2 regions of the Bradyrhizobium cosmicum genome follow, and region 2 is predicted to be linked to the other one. Evidence: riboswitches for the same ligand, from Rfam matches in the RefSeq annotation. Region 2 holds a riboswitch; the other holds the start of a gene.
The links. Region 2 has a riboswitch for glycine ahead of gcvT (glycine cleavage system aminomethyltransferase GcvT). Riboswitches for the same ligand answer to the same signal wherever they lie in the genome.
Positions count from the first base shown of each region.

Region 1 (3,406 bases), 160 kb from region 2:
TCCCTTCGATTCCGAGGCCATGCTCGAAGGCCTGCGTACCTGGGTCGACTGCGAGAGCCCGACCTGGGACGCCGGTGCCGTTAACCGCATGCTCGATATCGCAGCGCGGGATATGGCAATCATGGGTGCGACGATCGAACGCATCGCCGGCCGCCAGGGCTTCGGCGGTGTCATCCGCGCGAGCTTCCCGCATCCGAAGCAAGGCGAGCCCGGCATCCTGATCGCCGGTCACATGGATACCGTCCACCCGGTCGGTACCATCGAGAAGCTGAAATGGCGGCGCGAGGGCAACAAGTGCTACGGCCCCGGCATCTACGACATGAAGGGCGGCAACTACCTCTCGCTGGAAGCGATCCGGCAGCTGGCGCGCGCCTCCTTCACCACGCCGCTGCCAATCACCGTGCTGTTCACGCCAGACGAGGAAGTCGGCACGCCCTCGACGCGCGACATCATCGAGGCGGAGGCTGCGCGCAACAAATATGTGCTGGTGCCCGAGCCGGGCCGCGCCGACAACGGCGTCACCACCGGGCGTTACGCCATCGCGCGCTTCAATCTCGAGGCGACGGGCCGGCCGAGCCACGCCGGCGCAACGCTGTCGGCGGGACGCTCTGCGATCCGCGAGATGGCGCGGCAGATCCTCGCGATCGACGCGATGACGACGGAGGATTGCACCTTCTCGGTTGGCGTCGTGCATGGCGGACAATGGGTGAACTGCGTTGCCACGACCGCCACCGGCGAAGCGCTGTCGATGGCCAAACGCCAGGCCGATCTCGACCGCGGCGTCGAGCGCATGCTGGCCCTGTCGGGCACGGCCAACGACGTCTCCTTCAAGGTGACTCGCGGCGTCACCCGGCCCGTATGGGAGCCGGATGCAGGCACGATGGCGCTGTATGAAAAGGCACGCAGCATCGCCAAATCGCTCGGCGCCGAGTTGCCGCATGCGAGCTCCGGCGGCGGCTCCGACGGCAATTTCACCGGTGCGATGGGCATCCCGACGCTCGACGGCCTCGGCGTGCGCGGCGGCAATGGCCACACGCTCGAGGAGTTCATCGAGGTCGACAGCCTGGTCGAGCGCGGCCGGCTGATGGCGGGTTTGCTGGCGACGCTCGAGTAAATTGAATCAATCTTGCACTGCACAATCCGTTGGCAGTCACGGTCGAAATTTGGCCTTGTCTAAAAATGAGGCGCATCGTACTGCTCGATGGTCCACGCGACGATGCGGGAGAGATCGCAACGAAGGCTTCCAGCCTTCCTTGCGGCGCCGACGGAGCAACCGCCCCGGAAACTCTCAGGCAAAAGGACTGTATCGTCAGGACGATCTGGAGAGAGACGGCACGATCTGAAAGTCGTGACGTCCACCGAAGGGGATAGTCCGGAGCTGACCTTACGGGGTCTGCGCCGGGTCAAGCTCTCAGGTAACCGTGACAGATGGGGCGCCGCCAACGGCTTTACGGCCGGCGGTTAGCCGACTCTAACTCACGGGAGCCCCGAACCTGCCATGACCCATATCGCCATCATCGGCGCCGGTATCACCGGCGTAACGACCGCCTATGCCCTGCTTGAACGCGGCTACAAGGTGACGGTGCTCGACAAGCACCGTTACGCCGCGATGGAGACCTCCTTCGCCAACGGCGGGCAGCTCTCCGCCAGCAACGCCGAGGTCTGGAATAGCACCGCGACCATCCTCAAAGGCCTGCGCTGGATGTTCCGGCGCGACGCGCCATTGCTGATGAACCCGCGGCCGAACTGGCACAAATATTCCTGGATGAGCGAGTTCGTCGCCAACATCGGCAACTACCGCGCCAACACAATAGAGACCACGCGGCTTGCGATCGAAGCCCGCAAGCATCTGTTCGAGATCGCGGCACGCGAAGGCATCGACTTCGATCTCGAACGCCGCGGCATCCTCCACATCTATCACGACAAGAAAGGCTTTGAATCCGGCCTGCGCGTCAACGCGCTGCTGCAGGAAGGTGGCCTCGACCGCCGTCCGGTGACACCGGAGGAAATCCGCGCCATCGAGCCGACGCTGCGCAAGGACTATTACGGCGGCTTCTACACCCCGTCGGATGCGACCGGCGATATCCACAAGTTTACCCGCGGGCTGGCCGAGGCCTGCAAGCGACGCGGCGCCGCCTTCATTCACGAGGCCAACATCGATTCGATCGCTCGCGCCGGCGCCGGCTTTGTCATCGGCTGGGCCGATCTGTCCGCAAGCGATGCGGCCGCATCCGCGCGCGGCATGCTGAAGGTGGACGGCGTCGTGGTTTGCGCAGGTGTGGCGAGCCGTCACTTCGCCACCCTGCTCGACGAGCGCGTCAACGTCTATCCGGTGAAGGGCTACTCGATCACCGTGCAGCTCGACACCGCCGCGAGCCGCAACGCGACGCCGACCGTCAGCCTGCTCGACGAAGCCGCCAAGATCGTCACCAGCCGGCTCGGTGCCGATCGCTTCCGCGTCGCCGGCACCGCCGAATTCAACGACTTCAACCGCGACATTCGCGCCGACCGCGTGCAGCCGCTGGTCGACTGGGTGCGCAGCAACTTCCCCGACGTCGAGACGTCGCGTGTCGTTCCGTGGGCAGGGCTACGGCCGATGATGCCGAACATGATGCCGGTGGTGCGCGCAGGGCGGATACCGGGCGTGTTCTTCAACACCGGCCACGGCCATCTCGGCTGGACCCTGTCGGCCGCGACCGCGCAGATGATTGCCGGGACCATCGACGGCTGGCGCGGGCTCAACGCTCCGCCGACCGTCCCCTCACTCAAGGTTGAGACCGAGCTGCGTCATGCATCCTGAGTGGTTCCGATGGGGCGCAGGGCGGGCCCTTGATACCGCCCTGCCCTTGGCACACAATTTGCCCCGCGAAGTCGGCATCTCCGGCCGGCTTTCCCAGCCCGAATGACAGGCGCGCATGATAAACACGACAGATTCCACGGGCGCCCCAAGGCGCCACACGTTCCGCAGCCGGAGATAGGTGCATGCTAGGTTATCTCATTCGCCGCGTTCTGGCGGCGGTCCCCGTGATGGGTGTCGTCGCGCTGTTCGTGTTTCTGCTGCTGCGGTTGACCCCGGGCGACCCCGCCGCAATTCTCGCCGGTGACAACGCGACACCTGAACGGCTGGAGCGCATCCGCGACTCCCTCGGCCTCAACGAGCCGTTGATCGTGCAGTTCATCACCTGGGTGAACAAGCTGCTGCACGGCGACCTCGGAACGTCGCTGATCTCCAACTTGCCGGTCATCAAGATGATCAGCCAGCGCGTCGAGCCGTCGATCTCGATCGCGCTCTCGACCATCGTCCTCGCGGTCATTGTCGCCGTCCCCCTGGGCGTGATCGCGGCATGGAAGCATGGCACCTGGATCGACCGCTTCGTGATGGGTCTCTCCGTGCTCGGCTTCTCGG
Region 1 covers NZ_CP041656.2:2,826,591-2,829,996, reverse strand. Annotated here, with positions in the region: gene FNV92_RS13360 (M20/M25/M40 family metallo-hydrolase) at 1-1,114, shown strand, start outside; glycine riboswitch at 1,210-1,314, shown strand; glycine riboswitch at 1,318-1,430, shown strand; gene FNV92_RS13355 (D-amino acid dehydrogenase) at 1,499-2,800, shown strand; gene FNV92_RS13350 (ABC transporter permease) at 2,983-3,406, shown strand, end outside.
Region 1: linked by a shared signal. The riboswitch ahead of FNV92_RS13355 (D-amino acid dehydrogenase) and the one ahead of gcvT (glycine cleavage system aminomethyltransferase GcvT) in region 2 are both predicted to bind glycine.

Region 2 (3,406 bases):
ATCCACGTTCTTGGTGCCGCACGAAGGCCGTGGATGGCCGGGACAAGCCCGGCCATGACGATCGCGGGCATCCGCATCGCCATCTCACGCCGTATGGGCCTTGTACGCCGCTTCATCCATGAGGCCGCCGAGCTCGCCCTTGTCGGCAATCCTGATCTTGAAGAACCAGGCCTTGCTTTGCGCATCGGAATTGACCAGGGCCGGCTCGGCGGTGAGGGCGTCATTCACCTCGAGCACTTCGCCGGTCACAGGCGCGTAAACGTCGGAGGCGGCCTTGACCGATTCCACCACGGCGGCAGCTTCCGCCTTCTTCAGCGCGCGGCCGACCTTGGGCAGTTCGACGAACACGACGTCGCCGAGCTGCGACTGCGCGTAGTCGGTGATGCCGACGGTGGCGACATCGCCGTCGATGGCGAGCCATTCATGGTCGGAGGTGTACAGCGTCGTGGTCATTCTCGGATCCTCAGCGTTTGTAGGTGTTTTTCACGAAGGGCATCGCGGCGACTGTGAGGGCCAGGCGCTGGCCGCGCACCTCGGCGAAGATTTGCGTGCCGAGCGCGCTCGATGCAGTGGGCACGTAGCCCATCGCGACCGGCGCATTCAGGCTCGGGCCGAAGCCGCCCGATGTCACTTTTCCAATCGGCTCGCCGCCTGCGCTGGTCGCGAACAGCAGCGCGCCTTCGCGCACCGGCGCGCGGCCCTGGGCCAGCAGGCCGACACGGCGGCGGGATGCGCCGTTGTCGAAATGAGCGAGGATCTTTTCCGCACCCGGAAATCCGCCGGCGCGCGCGCCGCCGCGGCGTCGGCTCTTCTGCACCGACCATTCCAGCGCGGCCTCGACCGGGGTGGTGTCCGTGTCGATGTCGTGGCCGTAGAGGCAGAGCCCGGCTTCCAGCCGCAGGCTGTCGCGGGCACCCAAGCCGATCGGCATCACGTCGGGGTTTTCCAGCAGGGTCTTTGCAAGCCGCTCGGCATCGGCGGCGGGGACCGAAATCTCGAATCCGTCCTCGCCGGTGTAGCCGGAGCGCGAGACGAAACAGTCGAGGCCGGCGACCTTGTGCGGGCCGGCGTCCATGAACTTCATGGATGGCGCCTCTGCACATAATTTCGCCAGCACCGATTCCGCCTTCGGGCCCTGCAACGCGACCAGCGCGCGGTCTTCAAGCGAATCGATGATGCAGTCGCCGGAGAGATTCGCGCGCAGATGCGCTTCGTCGGCGTCCTTGCAGGCGGCGTTGACGACCAGGAACAGGTGGTCACCGAAATTGGCGACCATGAGATCGTCGAGGATGCCGCCGCCCTCATTGGTGAACTGGGCGTAGCGCTGCCGGCCCGGTGCAATCGCGACGATATCCTGCGGCACCAGCCGCTCCAGCGCGCGGGCGGCGTCCTCGACCTTGCCCGATTTCGGCCGGAGCGCGATCTGGCCCATGTGGGAGACGTCGAACAGGCCGGCGGAAGAGCGGGTCTGCAGGTGCTCTTTGAGCACGCCCGCGGGGTACTGCACCGGCATGTCATAGCCCGCGAACGGCACCATCTTGCCGCCGAGGGATAGATGCAGCCCGTGAAGGGGCGTTCTTTTCAGGGAGTCTTGGTCGTCGCGCGCAAGCATTACGGGGCCCTCGGCGGTTCCCCGAGGACGATTCCCCGGTGGACACCAGTCGAAGCCCCATCTGTCGCTGTGCCTGAGAGTATTATCCCGTCGGCGGACGCTGTCCGGGCCTTAAACCCGCCAGTGCCTCTTTCCAGATGTCGTCAAAGCCACGCGGTCCTTTTGCCTGAGAGTTTCCGGGGCGGTTGCTCCTTCGGCGCCGGCACCAATGCCGGTCTCTCCCGACGTGGCCGTACGATACAGATGGGTACAGACCACAGGGCGGCCAAGCCTGTCAACGCAGGCTTTGCGCCTTTCCAAAGGGATTGCAACGGGATTGCGCTGAGGCGGCAACCCACTGATCTGTCTGCACAGTTTCTGGACAGCGAAGCTGGCCTTGTCTAAAAGCGCTCTGGCCCGCAGATATCAGTCCAAACTCGCGGTTTGGAAGGCAAGTCAGCGGGTCCAAGCACACCCGATTGGATGAACATGAGCGGCGTCAACGAGATCAGGTCGACCTTTCTGAACTTCTTTGCCGAGAACGGCCACGAGATCGTGTCGTCCTCGCCATTGGTGCCGCGCAACGATCCGACACTGATGTTCACCAATGCCGGCATGGTGCAGTTCAAGAACGTCTTCACCGGCGTCGAGAAGCGGCCCTATCAGCGCGCCACCACGTCGCAGAAATGCGTGCGCGCCGGCGGCAAGCACAACGACCTCGACAATGTCGGCTATACCGCGCGCCATCTCACCTTCTTCGAGATGCTCGGCAACTTCTCGTTCGGCGACTATTTCAAGGAACGCGCGATCGAGCTCGCCTGGACGCTGATCACCAGGGAATACGGACTGAAGAAGGACAAGCTGCTCGTCACCGTCTACCACACCGACGACGAGGCGGCTGATCTGTGGAAGAAGATCGCGGGCTTCTCCGACGACCGCATCATCCGCATTCCGACCTCGGACAATTTCTGGGCGATGGGCGACACCGGTCCGTGCGGCCCGTGCTCGGAGATCTTCATCGACCGCGGCGATCACATCTGGGGCGGACCGCCGGGCTCGCCGGAAGAGGACGGCGACCGCTTCCTCGAGTTCTGGAATCTCGTGTTCATGCAGTATGAGCAGGTGACGAAGGAGGAGCGCGTGGATCTGCCGCGTCCCTCGATCGACACCGGCATGGGCCTCGAGCGCATGGCCAGCATCATGCAGGGCGTCGACAGCGTGTTCGAGACCGACTTGTTCCGTCATTTGATCGACGCGACGTCGTCCGCGCTCGGCAGCGGGCCGAATGAGCAGACCATGGCCTCGTTCCGCGTCATCGCCGACCATTTGCGCTCCTCGGCCTTCCTGGTCTCCGACGGCGTGCTGCCCTCGAACGAGGGCCGCGGCTATGTGCTGCGCCGGATCATGCGCCGGGCGATGCGCCATGCGCAGCTGCTGGGCGCGAAAGAGCCGCTGATGCACCGGCTGGTCTGGGCGCTGGTGCGCGAGATGGGCCAGGCCTACCCCGAGCTGATGCGCGCGGAGAATTTGATCGAGGAAACGCTGCGGCTGGAAGAGACCCGCTTCCGCAAGACGCTGACCCGCGGCCTTGCCATCCTCGACGAGAAGAGCGCGTCCCTGAAGAAGGGCGACATGTTCGACGGCGACGTCGCCTTCACGCTGTACGACACCTATGGCTTCCCGCTCGACCTGACGCAGGACGCGCTGAAATCGCGCGGCATCGGCGTCGATCAGGCCTCGTTCACCGACGCGATGGAGCGCCAGAAGGCCAAGGCGCGCGAGTCCTGGAAGGGCTCGGGCGAGGCAGCTTCCGAG
Region 2 covers NZ_CP041656.2:2,667,972-2,671,377, forward strand. Annotated here, with positions in the region: gene gcvH (glycine cleavage system protein GcvH) at 85-453, opposite strand; gene gcvT (glycine cleavage system aminomethyltransferase GcvT) at 464-1,612, opposite strand; glycine riboswitch at 1,758-1,846, opposite strand; gene alaS (alanine--tRNA ligase) at 2,081-3,406, shown strand, end outside.